DNA from 3 places in the Modicisalibacter sp. 'Wilcox' genome. Region 1 is predicted to be linked to each of the others. Evidence: predicted binding sites of a transcription regulator. Region 1 holds the regulator's gene; each other region holds the start of a gene.
What was found. Region 1 encodes sigma-54, which starts transcription at its own class of promoters, with help from an activator protein. Its sites were predicted from a motif close to TGGCACNNNNNTTGCTNT; they were not measured.

Region 2: G7A98_RS10075 (HAD-IIB family hydrolase) is a predicted target of sigma-54. The motif match lies at 2,491-2,508, and genes of this name have one in related genera.
Region 3: glnL (nitrogen regulation protein NR(II)) is a predicted target of sigma-54. The motif match lies at 3,024-3,041, and genes of this name have one in related genera.

What each region holds. Positions count from the first base shown of each region.
Region 1 covers NZ_WNXF01000012.1:44,314-49,240, forward strand. Annotated here, with positions in the region: gene lptC (LPS export ABC transporter periplasmic protein LptC) at 1-195, shown strand, start outside; gene lptA (lipopolysaccharide transport periplasmic protein LptA) at 195-710, shown strand; gene lptB (LPS export ABC transporter ATP-binding protein) at 733-1,458, shown strand; gene G7A98_RS11855 (RNA polymerase factor sigma-54) at 1,573-2,982, shown strand; gene raiA (ribosome-associated translation inhibitor RaiA) at 3,098-3,406, shown strand; gene ptsN (PTS IIA-like nitrogen regulatory protein PtsN) at 3,418-3,906, shown strand; gene rapZ (RNase adapter RapZ) at 3,953-4,843, shown strand; gene G7A98_RS11875 (HPr family phosphocarrier protein) at 4,830-4,927, shown strand, end outside.
Region 2 covers NZ_WNXF01000009.1:90,425-95,351, forward strand. Annotated here, with positions in the region: gene G7A98_RS10060 (2-dehydro-3-deoxy-6-phosphogalactonate aldolase) at 1-481, shown strand, start outside; gene G7A98_RS10065 (2-dehydro-3-deoxygalactonokinase) at 478-1,389, shown strand; gene G7A98_RS10070 (gluconokinase) at 1,710-2,222, opposite strand; gene G7A98_RS10075 (HAD-IIB family hydrolase) at 2,559-3,437, shown strand; gene G7A98_RS10080 (MBL fold metallo-hydrolase) at 3,674-4,540, shown strand; gene G7A98_RS10085 (FAD/NAD(P)-binding oxidoreductase) at 4,628-4,927, shown strand, end outside.
Region 3 covers NZ_WNXF01000002.1:45,120-50,046, forward strand. Annotated here, with positions in the region: gene G7A98_RS02150 (hydroxymethylglutaryl-CoA lyase) at 1-265, opposite strand, end outside; gene glnG (nitrogen regulation protein NR(I)) at 450-1,859, opposite strand; gene glnL (nitrogen regulation protein NR(II)) at 1,945-2,988, opposite strand; gene G7A98_RS02165 (DUF4124 domain-containing protein) at 3,181-3,777, opposite strand; gene glnA (glutamate--ammonia ligase) at 3,913-4,927, opposite strand, start outside.

The DNA of each region.
Region 1 (4,927 bases):
CAGGTGGAAAGCGACGTGCTCCACTACGATGCCGACACCTACCACGCCTGGAGCGACAGCCGTGCCACGCTGCGCCAGCACCGGCAGCACGCCAGCGGCGACCGGCTCGACGCCTGGATCGACACCGGCCGCATGCGCCTGAACGGCGACGTTCAGGGCTTTCATCCGCCGATCAGCCCACAGGGAGGAACCTGATGCGCCCCTATCTTGCCGGCCTCGGCCTGACCGCACTGGCATTGTTCGCCCCCGGCGTCTCGGCGCTGGAAAGCGATGCCCGGCAACCCATCAACGTGGCGGCGGATCGCCTGGATCTCGATGATCGTGCCGGCACCGCCGTCTACACCGGCGACGTCAACCTGACCCAGGGCAGCATGGTGCTCGAGGCCGAACGCGTCGAGATCGAACGCAACGACCAGGGCGAGGTGACCCAGGTCACCGCCACCGGCGACAAGCAGCGCGCCTACCTGGAGCAGCGCCCCGCTCCCAAGGAGCCCCTGGTGAAGGGCTGGGGCAACACCGTCGTCTACCATGCCGGCGAGCGCCGGGTCGAGCTGATCGGCAACGCCGAGCTTCACAAGGCCCGGGACACCTTCAACGGCGCCTACGTCGAGTACTACCTCGACAGCCGCAAGGTCCAGGCCCGCTCCAGCGCGCAGGGCAGCGATGGCCAGCGGGTGCGCATGACCCTGACACCCAAGTCGTCGCCGTGAACCCGCCGCTTCGAGGAATAGCATGAAGACCCTTGTCGCCCGCCATCTCGCCAAGAGCTACAAGAGCCGCCGTGTGGTCCAGGACATCAGCCTGACCATCGGCCAGGGCAGCATCGTCGGCCTGCTCGGCCCCAACGGAGCGGGCAAGACCACCTCGTTCTACATGATCGTCGGCCTGGTGCGTGCCGATGCCGGCGAGGTGGCGATCGACGACCTGGACCTGAGCCGTGCGCCCATGCACCAGCGTGCCCGCGCCGGCATCGGCTACCTGCCCCAGGAAGCCTCGATCTTCCGCAAGCTGTCGGTGGCCGACAACATCATGGCCATTCTCGAGACCCGCCGGGACCTCGACAGGGCGGGCCGCCGGGCGCAGCTCGAGCAGCTGCTCGAGGAGTTCCATATCGGCCACATCCGCGACAATCCGGGCATGAGCCTGTCCGGCGGCGAGCGGCGTCGCGTGGAAATCGCCCGCTCGCTGGCCACCGAGCCGGCCTTCATCCTGCTCGACGAACCCTTCGCCGGCGTCGACCCCATCTCGGTGGGCGAGATCAAGAGCATCATCCGCCAGCTGCGCGACCGCGGCATCGGCATCCTGATCACCGATCACAACGTCCGCGAGACCCTGGACATCTGCGACAAGGCCTACATCGTCGGCGACGGCCAGATCATCGCCGAAGGCGGCGCCGAGGCGATCCTGGCCAGTGAAAAGGTCCGCGAGGTCTACCTGGGCCACGAATTCCGGCTCTAGCCCGCAGGGCGCACCGCGCCCGCCACCTTGTGGCACACTTATTGCTTATTTACTTGCAAGGCAAGAGGGGCCGGGATACGGTATCCCCGAATCCGTCAGCGAAGTAGGCATGTCATGGCTATGAAACCCACGTTGCAGCTCAGGGTCGGCACGCAGCTGACCATGACGCCCCAGCTGCAGCAGGCCATCCAGTTGCTGCAGCTGTCGACGCTGGACCTCCGCCAGGAAATTCAGCAGGCGCTCGAGTCCAACCCCATGCTGGAGATGGAGGAGGAATTCGGCGAGACCGCGGTCAGCGAAGCGGCCGAGGACGACTGGAACCAGGACATCCCCGATGAACTGGCCGTCGACAGTGACTGGTCCGACACCTATCAGGACTTTGCTTCCGGCGGGCGCAGCGACGAGGGGCCGGACCTCGAGCGCAATGCCGCCGGCGAAAGCCTGCAGGATCACCTCGCCTGGCAGCTTGCCATGGCCGGCCTGGGAGAGCGCGAAATCCTCATCGCCGAGACCCTGATCGACGCGGTCGATGCCGACGGCTACCTGACCGATCCGGTCGACGCCCTCGTCGACGGCCTGCGTGCCCAGGGGCTCGCGGGCCTGCGCGCCCCCGAGGTGGAAGCGGTGCTGATGCGCCTGCAGCAGTTCGACCCTACCGGCGTGCTGGCCCGCGATCTGCGCGAATGCCTGCTGCTGCAGCTCGGCGTCCTGCCCGACGACACCCCTCTGCTGCCCCAGGCCCGACGGCTGGTCCGGCAGTTCCTCGAGGCACTGGCCGCCGACGACCGCAAGCTGCTCAAGCGCCGGCTGCGGCTCGACGACGCCCAGCTCGACAGCGTGATCGCGCTGATCCGCACCCTCGACCCGCGCCCCGGCCAGGCCTTCGACGCCTCCGGCAACGACTACGTGATCCCCGACCTGCTGGCGCGCCGCACCCGCGACGGCTGGCGCATCGAACTCAACCCCGAGGCGCTGCCCCGCCTGCGCATCCAGCCCGACTATGCCGCCCTGATCCGCCGCGCCGACAAGAGCGACGACAACACCTTCATGAAGCAGCACCTGCAGGAGGCACGCTGGCTGATCAAGAGCCTTTCCAGCCGCAACGACACCCTGCTCAAGGTGGGACGCGAGATCATGACCCGGCAGCTGGACTTCCTCGACCAGGGCGAGGAGGCCATGAAGCCCCTGATCCTGGCCGATATCGCCCAGGCGGTGGAGATGCACGAATCCACCATCTCCCGGGTGACCACCCAGAAGTTCATCCACACGCCGCGCGGTGTCTTCGAGCTCAAGTACTTCTTCTCGAGCCATGTCGGCGGCGAGGGCGACGCCCACTCCAGCACCGCCATCCGCGCCCGGCTCAAGAAGCTGATCGGCGAGGAGCCTCCGCGCAAGCCGCTCTCGGACAGCAAGCTGGTCGACCTGCTGGCCGCGGACGGCATCAAGGTGGCCCGCCGCACCGTCGCCAAGTACCGCGAGGCCATGGGTATCCCTTCCTCCAGCGAGCGCAAGCGACTAGCCTGAAAAGGCCCTCGGACACCAGCGTCGACGCATCTGCCTATCGGCGTCTCCCGGGGGTTTGCTAAGCTGCAAAAAGGGTTACAATCGAGCCACCACCCGCCGGAACAGGAGCGTGTCCATGCAAGCGAACATCACCGGCCATCACGTCGAACTGACGGATGCATTGCGTGACTACGTCAACGAGAAACTGACGCGTCTCGAGCGCCATTACGACAACATCACGACGGTTCAGGTGACCCTCTCGATCGAGAAGGAACGTCACCAGGCTGCCTGTACCCTCCACGCTGCCGGTGCCGACTTGCACGCCGAAGCCGAGAACGGCGACATGTACGCCGCCATCGACGCCCTCGCCGACAAGCTCGATCGCCAACTCGTCAAGCACAAGGAAAAGGCTCAGGCCCGCGCGCAAGGCGCCGGGGCTCGCTGACTCCGCCCATCATGACACTGGAAGCCATCCTGCCCCCCGAGCGCACGCTCTTCGCGGTGCCCGGGGGGAGCAAGAAGCGCGTGCTGGAATTCTTCAGCACCTTCATCGCGCAGAACACGCCGAGCCTGGACAGCCAGGAAGTCTTCAGCCGCCTGATCGGCCGCGAGCGGCTGGGCAGCACCGGGATCGGCAACGGCGTGGCGATTCCCCATGCGCGCAACCCACACTGCAAGGCACCGATCGCCGGCTTCCTCAAGCTGCAGGAACCCATCGACTTCGATGCCGTCGACGGCGAACCGGTCGACCTGATCTTCGTGCTGCTGGTGCCCGAGGAGGCGGACGACACCCACCTTGCCCTGCTGGGCCAGGTGGCCGGCATCATGAACGATGCCACCATCCGCGCCCGCCTGCGTCGCAGCGAGAGCCAGCGCGAACTCTACGAGATACTGCTCGAGGCCATCCGCCGCCAGGAAAACGCCCCCGGCGAGACACCCGGGTAGCCGGATCCGTGTCTCGCGTTTCACCGCCATCAGGAGAGCCGCCGCGATGCAGCTCGTGATCATCAGCGGTCGTTCCGGTTCCGGCAAGTCGATCGCGCTTCAGGCCCTCGAGGACCTGGGCTTCTATGCCATCGACAACCTGCCGGCCATGCTCCTCGACCCCCTGATCGACGAACTCCGTCAGGACGATGCCCGCCGCTCCAGCATCGCCGTGAGCATCGATGCCCGCAACGTGCCCACCGCCCTCGAGCGATTTCCCGGGCTGCTCGAGACCCTGCGCGCCCGCGGCCTCGACTGTCAGGTGGTCTACCTGACCTCCGAGGACAAGATCCTGCTCGAGCGCTACTCGGCCACGCGGCGCCGCCACCCGCTGACCCGGGACACCGAGATGACCCTGGCGGAAGCCGTCGAATCCGAGGAGCAGGCCCTGTCGGGCATCCGTGACCTCGCCGACCTCGTCATCGACACCTCCCAGCTGTCGGTGCACGAGCTGCGTGGACGCATCGCCGAACAGGTCGCCCATCACCGCAGCGGCCAGCTCACCCTGACCTTCGAGTCCTTCGGCTTCAAGCGCGGCGTACCACTCGATGCCGATATCGTCTTCGACGCCCGCTGCCTGCCCAACCCCTACTGGGACCCCCGGCTTCGCCAGTTCAACGGCCGCGACCCGGAGATCGTCGACTTTCTCGAGGGCTACCCCGACGTCATCGCCATGCAGGACGATGTCCACACCTGGCTCGATCGCTGGCTGCCGGCCTACCAGGCCAGCAATCGCAGCTACCTGACCGTGGCCATCGGCTGCACCGGTGGCCAGCATCGCTCGGTCTATCTCACCGAACGTCTCGCCGCGATATTCGCCGGGCGCTATCAGGTACGGCTGCGCCATCGGGAGCTGGGCATCAATACCGCCGTGGGGGCGACCCGTGCCGAGCCGTGAGCTGACCCTGACCAACAAGCGCGGCCTGCATGCCCGGGCCGCCACCAAGCTCGTCCAGTGCTGTCAGGGCTACGAGGCCCGGGT
Region 2 (4,927 bases), on a different contig from region 1:
GGTGGTCGGTGCCGGCACCGTGCTCGATCCGCAGGACTGCAGCCGTCTGGCGGACCTGGGGGCGCCGCTGGTGATTACCCCCAATACCGACCCGGCGGTGATCGCCGAGGCTCAGGCCCTCGACCTGGCGCCGCTGATCGGCTGCATGACGCCGACCGAAGCGCTGAGCGCGGCGCGTTCGGGAGCACGTGCGCTCAAGCTGTTCCCGGCGGGCAAGCTGGGCACCGGTTACTTCAAGGACGTCAAGGCGGTGCTGCCGGCCGAGCTGCCGGTGCTCGCCGTGGGTGGCATCGACGAGCACAACATGGACGAGTGGGTCAGCGCCGGCATCGACGGCTTCGGCTTCGGCGGCAGCCTCTACAAGGCGGGGCGCACGGCCGATGAGGTCGGTGCGCGCGCCCGGGTGCTGGTCGCCGAGTGGCGTCGGATCAAGGAGAGCCTGGACCAGGCCTCGGAACTCGAGCGCGAGGCCGATGCATGAGCGAGCGGCTGATCGCCATCGACTGGGGCACCAGCAATTTTCGCGCCTTTCTGGTCGACCGGGCCAGTGGCGAGTGCCTGGAGTCGCGGCGCTCCGATGCCGGGCTGCGAGCCCTGTCCAGCGCCGAGTTCCCGCACTACTGTGCCGCCCAGATCGATGACTGGCGCGAGGACGGCGGCGCTGAACGAGTGCCGGTGTACCTGGCCGGGATGGTGGGCTCGCGGCGTGGCTGGAGCGAGGCGCCGCAGCTGGGTCTGCCGGTCACCGCCGCGGATCTCGCCGCCCACGTGGTGGCGGCGCCGGGGCTCGACAACGCCTGGATCGTGCCCGGCGTCAAGGTGATTCGCGAGGCTCACGTCGACGTGATGCGCGGCGAGGAGATCCAGGCCTTCGGTGCCCTGGCTCGGCGCGGCGGCGACTCGGCGCTGTGCTGCCTGCCGGGAACCCACAGCAAGTGGGCGCGCCTGGAGGGCGGGCGGCTGGTGGACTTCACCACCCTGATGACCGGCGAGCTCTATCATGCGGTGCGCTTTCACACGCTGCCCGGCGAGCCGGCGCGGGCGTCGGCGGATTTCGATGCCGAGGCCTTCGCGCAGGGGCTGAAGGTGGCGCATCATCCGGGGGGATTGCTGCATGCCCTGTTCGAGGCCCGCAGCCGCCATCTGTATGCCGGGCTGGCGGCCGAGCAGGTCGGCAGTTTCCTGTCCGGCGTGACCATCGGCAGCGAGGTGCGCGCGCAGCGGGCGATGGCGCCCGAGGCGAGCGAGGTGCTGCTGGTCGGCTCGACGACGCTCAACGGCCTGTACCGGCGCGCCCTGGAAGCCGAGGGTTTCTCTCCCGTCGAGGTCGACAGCGACTCGGCGACTCTGGCGGGGCTGTGCGCGCTGGCCGAGCAGCACAGGGCCTGATGGGCGGTTTTGGGGAGGGGGGATTGGTGGCCGGATGATCGCGACTGAAGTCGCTCCCGCAAGGGGCGAGAGTCTGCTTTGCCGCAGCCTGATCTTGCCACAAGAACACCAGGAGGCCTGGTTGCCGAACCCTGCTCCTGGGGGAGGGGATTTATCCCCGACGGTAGTGCCGCTTTGGGTGAGATATCGTGAATAAGTCCGCTCCCCCAAATTCGATTGATGTTGGGCGCAAGTCGTTTGCCCGGTCTGGCCCTCGATCACGAAAAAGGCGGCGCAGAAAGCGCCGCCTTTTTCGTGAGTCATCCTGTCGATCCGAGCGATCAGGCATGGTCAAGATAGTCGATAAACTGGGTCACGATCCTGTCGGGTGCCTCGCGGATATCGACGCGAAAGGCCTCGTCCTCGCCCGGCACTTCCAGGGTGCCCAGCTGGCTGTCCAGCATGTGTTCGCCGGCGAAGAAATGCCCGCCCCGGCTGTTGAGTCGCGACAGCAGGACATCGCGCTCGCCGTGCAGGTAGAGAATCTTCAGATCCGGGGCGCCGCGTCGCAGAACGTCCCGATAATGGTGCTTGAGGGCGGAGCAACCGATCACCAGGTCGTGGCCGGCTTCTCGGTGGTGGTGATAGAGATCGGAGAGGGTTTTCAGCCAGCCTTCCCGGTCATCATCGGTGAGCGGCTCGCCGCGTGACATCTTGGCAATGCTGGTCGGGCTGTGGTGGTCGTCGGCATCGATGAATTCGGCGCCGATGGCCGCCGCCACATCGCGCCCGATATGTGATTTCCCCGAGCCGGAAACCCCCATGACGAGGATGCTTCGTGAGGTGGTCTGCATTTGCGATCGTCCGAGGTCGAATGGCATCAATGGCTGACAATGATACCACTCCCATCGCCAAAAAATGAGCCGATTTACGGTCCCGATCGTCTCCGGGAAGGCTTGAGAGTGTAACGAAGGCGCATGGCGAGTCGCTGTGCACAGGCATGGTGCAGACGGGTACCGGTGACGCTTGGGGGCGATGCCGATGAATGCGCTATCGTGAGAGCAGGGCATGGCCCGGCGCGGCGTGTGGTCTGTGGCTTCTCGAGGGCGGGCCGCACGAAGCTGGCATGCTCCGTGCTTGGCAGACAACACACACGGCGATGCGTCGCCCCGGTTGCCGGGAGGAATGACATGACGGGTTCCAGGGTTTCACCGCGTGAATGGCTGGTCTTCACCGATCTGGATGGCTCGCTTCTCGATCACTACAGCTATGACTGGTCGCCGGCGGCGGACTGGCTACGGCGGTTGCGCGAGGCCGGCACGCCGGTGATCCCCGTCTCCAGCAAGACGCGCGCCGAGCTGTTGCCGCTGCGCCGCGAACTGGCGCTGGAGGCGACGCCGTTCATCGCCGAGAACGGCGCGGTGATCGGGCTGCCGTCGAACTGGCAGCATGCGCGGCTCGATCGCGATCCGCAGGACATCGGCGGGTTGCGCATCAAGACGCCCGGTGTCGACAGTGCCTTCCTGCGGAGCCGGCTGACGGTACTGCGCGAGCGGCTGGGCGTGCGGTTTCGCATCCTCACCGAGCTCTCCGTCGCGGCGGTCGTCGAGGCGACCGGGTTGAGCGAGGTGGGGGCCGAGCACGCCCGCCTGCGTGAAGGCAGCGAACCCCTGCTCTGGGATGACGACGAGGCCGCGCTGGCACGGCTTCGTCGTGCGCTGGCCAATGATGGCCTGATGCTGACCCGTGGCGGGCGGTTCTGGCACGTGATGGGCGATGTCGACAAGGGGCGGTCGCTGCGCTGGCTGGTGGCGCGCTACCGGGCGCTGCGGGGCACCACGCCGGAGACGCTGGGCCTGGGGGACGGCCCCAACGATGTCTCCCTGCTCGAGGCGGTCGAGGCCCCGGTGCTGATCCGTGGCGAGCATCGCCAGCCTGTCGAGGTGCACCATGCGTCGCTGTATCGAACCCGGGAGACCGGCCCGCGCGGCTGGGCCGAGGGGCTGGACTACTGGCTGGGCGCGTGCGGGCCGGCGCCTCCGGCTTCCCTGGAAGAGGCGTCATCATGAGCGCCGCCTTCCGGAATGGCATACTTGCCGCCTTTCGGGCCCTTCATTCCCCGCAGGAATTGCATCCGGGTGTCGACTCGAACGTATGCGCAAGGCGGTGGAGCGCGACAATCCGCGCGATGGCTGACGGTGAGCAGGACGTATAGTCCTGCTCTCGTATAGATAAAAAAAGAATAACGTTAGAACAATATATGCGTTATGCTGGGGGCATTTCGATAGCGTAAAGGAGCCATCCCATGCGCAATCCCGTCGTGACCCATTTCTTCGACGAGCCCACCAACACCTTCAGCTACGTGGTGCGTGACCCCGACAGCCACGCCTGCGCGATTCTGGATTCCGTGCTCGATTTCGATTATGCCGCGGGGCGCACCGACGTGCGTTCGGCGGACGCCATCATCGACTTCATTCAGCGCGAGGGGCTCGAGGTCGAGTGGATCCTCGAGACCCACGTGCATGCCGACCACCTGTCCGCCGCGCCCTATCTGCACGACAAGCTGGGCGGCAGGACCGGGATCGGTGCGCATATCACCGACGTCCAGGCGATCTTCGGCAAGGCCTTCAATGCCGGTACCGAGTTCGCCCGGGACGGCAGCCAGTTCGATCGGCTGTTCGCCGAGGGCGACACCTTCCGTATCGGCAACCTGGAAGGCCGGGTGCTGCACACGCCGGGCCACACGCCGGCCTGTCTGACCTACGTGATCGGCGATGCCGCCTTCGTCGGCGACACGCTGTTCATGCCCGACTACGGCACTGCACGCTGCGACTTTCCGGGCGGCGATGCTCGGACCCTGTATCGCTCGATCCAGAAGGTGCTGGCCCTGCCGCCGGAGACCCGGCTGTTCCTGTGTCATGACTACAAGGCGCCCGGACGCGACGAGTACGCCTACCAGACCAGCGTGGCCGAGCAGCGTCGCGACAACATCCATGTGCACGAGGGCACCACCGAGGAGGCGTTCGTCAAGATGCGCACCGAGCGTGATGCCACCCTGGGCATGCCGCGCCTGATCCTGCCGTCCGTGCAGGTCAACATGCGCGCCGGGCACCTCCCGCCGGCCGAGGACAACGGCCAGGTCTACCTGAAGGTGCCGATCAACCGTTTCTGAGCGATCATTGCCTGCCGGTGCCGCCCTCGACCGTGGCCGCGGTCGAGGATGGCCGCTTGCCATGCCCACCGATTTTGGAGTCCTTTCATGTCTGCCAACGAATCCGTTGCGTCTTCCTCGGGCCGTCACGATGTGCTGATCATCGGCGGCGGCGCCGGGGGGATCGCCCTGGCCGCCAGCCTGCACAAGCGTCGCGCCGAGCTGGACATCGCCATCATCGACCCCGCCGACCATCATGACTATCAGCCCGGTCAGACGATGGTCGGTGGGGGTATCTTCCAGGCGTCGCAGATCCGCCGGCCGATGGGCGACGTGATGCCCGCGTTCGTGCACTGGTACGCCCAGGCCGCCGAGGCGATCGACCCCGAGGCGCGCCGCGTGATGCTC
Region 3 (4,927 bases), on a different contig from region 1:
GCACGTTGGGCACCAGCGCCGACCAGTGCACGCCCTGGACATCCTCCAGCGCCGCCACCAGCTCCGCGGCATCGGCCAGCGCGGGCACCGCCCGCGGGCTGACGAAGGAGGTCAGCTCGAACTCGCGCACCCCGGCAGCCACCAGCGCACGCACCAGCGCCACCTTGTCCTCGGTACTCAGGTGCCGCGCTTCGTTCTGCAGGCCATCGCGCAGGCCCACTTCGGTGACGTGCACTCGCGATGGCATCGGCTGGGGCTGATCCATGGCAGGGGTGACCTCGTAAACCAGATTGCCGGTGGTATATGAGCCTACCCTTGCCAAGCCGCGTCGCAAAAGCGCGACTTTGGTCGTTCGTGACAGGCCCGAAACCCTCGACTACGCCGCGTCGCGCCGCCCCGGCCCTCGAGTCGTTGCCTCACTCCTCAGGCCGAGACGACGACGTCACTGTTCACTCCTCGGCCAGCGCCGGCAGCAGCACCTTCAATTTCCGGGTCAGGGTGTTGCGCCCCCAGCCCAGCAGCTCGGCGGCTTCCCCCTTGCGTCCGCCGGTGTGCTTGAGCGCGGTCTCGATGAGGATGCGCTCGAAGTCCGGCACCGCCTCCTCCAGCAGGTGGGTGTGGCCGGCGGCCAGCGCCCGGTCGGCCCACTCGCGGAAGGCGCCGCGCCAGTCGCCACCGGCGGCCTCGGCACCCTCGACGTCGCGCAGCTCCGGCGGCAGGTCGTCGACGAGCACCTCGCGGCCCGAGGCCATCACCGTCAGCCAGCGGCAGGTGTTCTCGAGCTGACGCACGTTGCCCGGCCAGGCCAGCCGGGTGAGGTGCTGCTCGGCCTCGCGGGTCAGCACCTTGGGTTCGGTGGCCAGCTCCCTGGCGGCCTCGGCGAGGAAGTGCTGGGCCAGCCGCGGGATGTCCTCGCGACGCTCGGCGAGCCGCGGCAGGTGCACGCGGATCACGTTGAGGCGGTGGAACAGATCCTCGCGGAAGCGCCCGTCCTCGACCAGCTTCTCGAGGTTCTGGTGGGTGGCGGCGATGATCCGCACGTCGACCTTGACCGGGGTGTGGCCGCCGACGCGATAGAACTCGCCGTCGGCCAGCACGCGCAGCAGGCGGGTCTGGGTGTCGGGCGGCATGTCGCCGATCTCGTCGAGGAACAGCGTGCCGCCGTCGGCCTGCTCGAAGCGCCCGCGGCGCTGGGCGGTGGCCCCGGTGAAGGCGCCCTTCTCGTGGCCGAACAGCTCGGACTCCATCAGGTCCTTGGGGATCGCCGCCATGTTCAGGGCGATGAACGGGTGCGCCCGGCGCGGGCTGTGCTGGTGCAGCGCCTGGGCGACCCGCTCCTTGCCGGTCCCCGACTCGCCGTTGATCAGCACGGTGATGTGCGACTGCGAGAGCCGGCCGATGGCGCGGAACACCTCCTGCATGGCCGGCGCCTCGCCGATGATCTCGGTGGTCAGCCCCTCCGGCGCGCTGGCTGGCGCCTGACGCTCGCGGGCGTGGGCCACCGCCCGGCGCACCAGCGCCAGCGCCTCGTCGACGTCGAACGGCTTGGGCAGGTACTCGAAGGCCCCGCCCTGGTAGGAGGCCACCGCGCTGTCCAGGTCGGAGTGCGCGGTCATCACGATCACCGGCAGGTCCGGATGGGCCTCGCGCAGCCGCGCCATCAGGTCCAGGCCGTCCAGCCCCGGCATGCGGATATCGGTGAGCAGCACGTCCGGCGGCTGGCGCAGCAGGCTTTCCAGCGCCGTGTCGGCGCGGTCGAAGCTGGTCACGTCCAGGTCGGGCTGGGCCAGGGCGCGCTCCAGCACCCAGCGAATGGCACGGTCGTCGTCGACGATGACGATACGAGCGGCGTCGGTCATAAAGCCCTCCAGCGGGTAGCAGCGGGTTCGCCTCCGGCGAACGTCACGAGGGGCGCGCCGGTGGCGCGATGGGGTAGCGGCCGGCTCACGCGGAACACGCCAGCGGAATCAGCAGGCGGAACTCCGTGCACCCGGGCTGCGAGTCGCACTCGATCAGCCCCTGGTGCTGATGCAGGATCGACTGGGCGATCGACAGCCCCAGCCCGCTGCCCTCGGCGCGGCCCGAGACCATCGGGTAGAACAGCGTCTCCTGGAGCGCGGGGGGAATCCCGGGGCCGTTGTCGATCACCGCCACCTCGCAGACCAGCCGATGGCGCTCGGCGCCCAGGGTGAACTGGCGCCGGGCCCGGGTGCGCAGCGTCAGCCGCGGTGCGTCGACGGCGCTTTCCTCCAGGGCCTGAACGGCGTTGCGGGCGACGTTGAGCACCGCCTGGATCAGCTGTGCCTCGTCGCCGTGCAGGTCCGGCAGGCTGGGGTCGTAGTCGCGCGCGTAGTCGACCCGCGGATGCTCGGCCTCGAGCAGTGCCCGCACCCGCTCGAGTACCTTGTGGATGTTGAGCGGCTCGTGGCCAACGAGGCGATTGGGGCCGAGCATGCGGTCGACCAGGTCGCGCAGGCGGTCGGCCTCCTCGACGATCACCCGGGTGAACTCGGCCAGCTGCGGGTCCGGCAGGTCGCGCTCGAGCAGCTGGGCGGCGCCGCGGATGCCGCCCAGCGGATTCTTGATCTCGTGAGCCAGCCCGCGCGAGAGCACCTTGATGGTCTCCTGACGGGTGATCAGCGCCTCCTCCCGGGAGATGCGCATCAGCCGGTCGCGAGGCTCGATCTCGAGCAGCAGCTCATTGTCCGACAGCGGCGTGGCCGTGAAGTCCACCGTGACCGGCTCGCCGCCGGCGGGCAGCAGCACGGCCTCGCGCTGGGTGAAGGGGTGCTGCGCCGCCAGCGCCTTGGTCAGCACCGCCGCGATGGCGCCGCCGTCGCCCTCCAGGCAGTCCAGGCGCGTGCCCCGGACCCGGCTCTCGCTGACCGCCAGCAGCGCCTCGGCGGCGGGATTCAGCCAGCGCACGCGCAGCGCATCGTCCAGGTAGACGACCGCGGTGGTCAGGTTCTCCAGCAGGCGTTGATACATGGGCGCTCTCCCCGTCGGGACATCTCACGACAAGCACTGCAAGAAGCGCGCCATGCCGGGCAGCCCGACAGCCAGCGGGATGGACGCCGGTGGCGCGCCCTTTCACGCACCATTATGGTGCATTTGTGCGTGCAGCGCTGCGCCGGGGTGGCGACACCGGCGTGTCGAGCGGGAGAAGCAGCGACCCGCCGTTCAGGGCGAGCGGGCGGGATTGTTGGGGTTGGCGGGCAGGTGGACGCTGGCACGCTGCACGTAGAGGGTCACCGGTGCACTGCGATGGCGCACCTGCCCCCGGGCGTCGAGCAGCTCCGCCTGCAGGGTGTGCTCGCCGCGCACCAGCCCCGTGACCATGAACACCCGGGCGTGCAGCGCCGACTGGCTGACCCGGCCGTCGACGAGCAGGCGCACCTTGTGATCCGGGCGCAGGGCGGGCTCGATGGCCAGCGCCACCTGGACATTGCCGGCGGCGCCGGTGGGCAGCGTCTCGCCATCCTCGGGCTGCGCGATGCGAAAGGTGGTGTAGGGCATGAACGGCGTGTCGGCACCCGCCGGTGGCCGTGCCGTGTCGCGCCCGGTGTCACGCGCCGCGGGTTCGCGCACGGGGGCGGACGGCAGCACGCTCAGCGGCTCCAGCTCGACGCGCTCGCCCTGCTCCACCGGCCGGTCGGTGAAGACCACGTTGCCCTGGGCATCGGTGGTGCGATAGACGCTGGCCGCCGAGGCGACGCCCGGCACGGTGCTGAAAACCAGGCAGACGGCCGGCAGCATGGCCGACAGGCAGCGGTTCATGGGAGCCCTCCTCCATGGCGTGGCGACACGGCCGCGTGTTCCGTCCGAGTGTAACGCAAAAAAAGAGCCCGCCGGTTGGCGGGCTCCGTGTCGCGGCACGTCCGGCGCGCGAGTGCGCCGGACGGGGACGCGGGATCAGCAGCTGTAGTAGAGGTCGAACTCCACCGGGTGCGTCGCCATGCGCAGGCGCTGGACGTCTTCTTCCTTGAGCTCGATGTAGGCATCGATCATGTCGTCGGTGAACACGCCGCCTTCGGTGAGGAAGGCCCGGTCGTTGTCCAGGGCTTCCAGGGCCTGGTCGAGGCTGTTGGCCACGGTCGGCACCTTCTTGCCCTCTTCCGGCGGCAGGTCGTAGAGGTTCTTGTCCATCGCGTCGCCGGGATGGATCTTGTTCTTGATGCCGTCGATGCCCGCCATCAGCATCGCCGCGAAGGCCAGGTAGGGGTTGGCGGTCGGGTCGGGGAAGCGAGCCTCGACGCGCTTGCCCTTGGGGCTGGCGGTGTACGGGATACGGATGGACGCGGAGCGGTTGCGCGCGCTGTAGGCGAGCATGACCGGCGCCTCGAAGCCCGGCACCAGACGCTTGTAGGAGTTGGTGGAGGCGTTGGTGAAGGCGTTCAGGGCCCGTGCGTGCTTGATGATGCCACCGATGTAGTACAGCGCCATCTCGGACAGGCCGGCGTACTCGTCACCGGCGAACTGGTTGCTGCCGTCCTTCCAAAAGGACTGGTGGACGTGCATGCCGGAGCCGTTGTCGCCGACGATGGGCTTGGGCATGAAGGTCGCGGTCTTGCCGTAGGCATGGGCCACGTTGTGGACCACGTACTTGAGCTCCTGGACCTCGTCGGCCTTCTTGACCAGGGTGTTGAACTTCACGCCGATCTCGTTCTGGCCGGCGTTGGACACCTCGTGGTGATGAACCTCCACCGACTGGCCGATCGCCTCCAGGGTGTTGCACATCGCGCTGCGGATGTCGTGGAAGCTGTCCACCGGCGGGACCGGGAAGTAGCCGCCCTTGACCCGCGGGCGGTGGCCCAGGTTGCCGCCTTCCACGTTGGTGGAATCGGTGGCCCAGGCGCCTTCCTCGGAGGTGATCTTGTACATCGCGCCCTGGAGATCGGTCTTCCAGTGCACTTCGTCGAAGATGAAG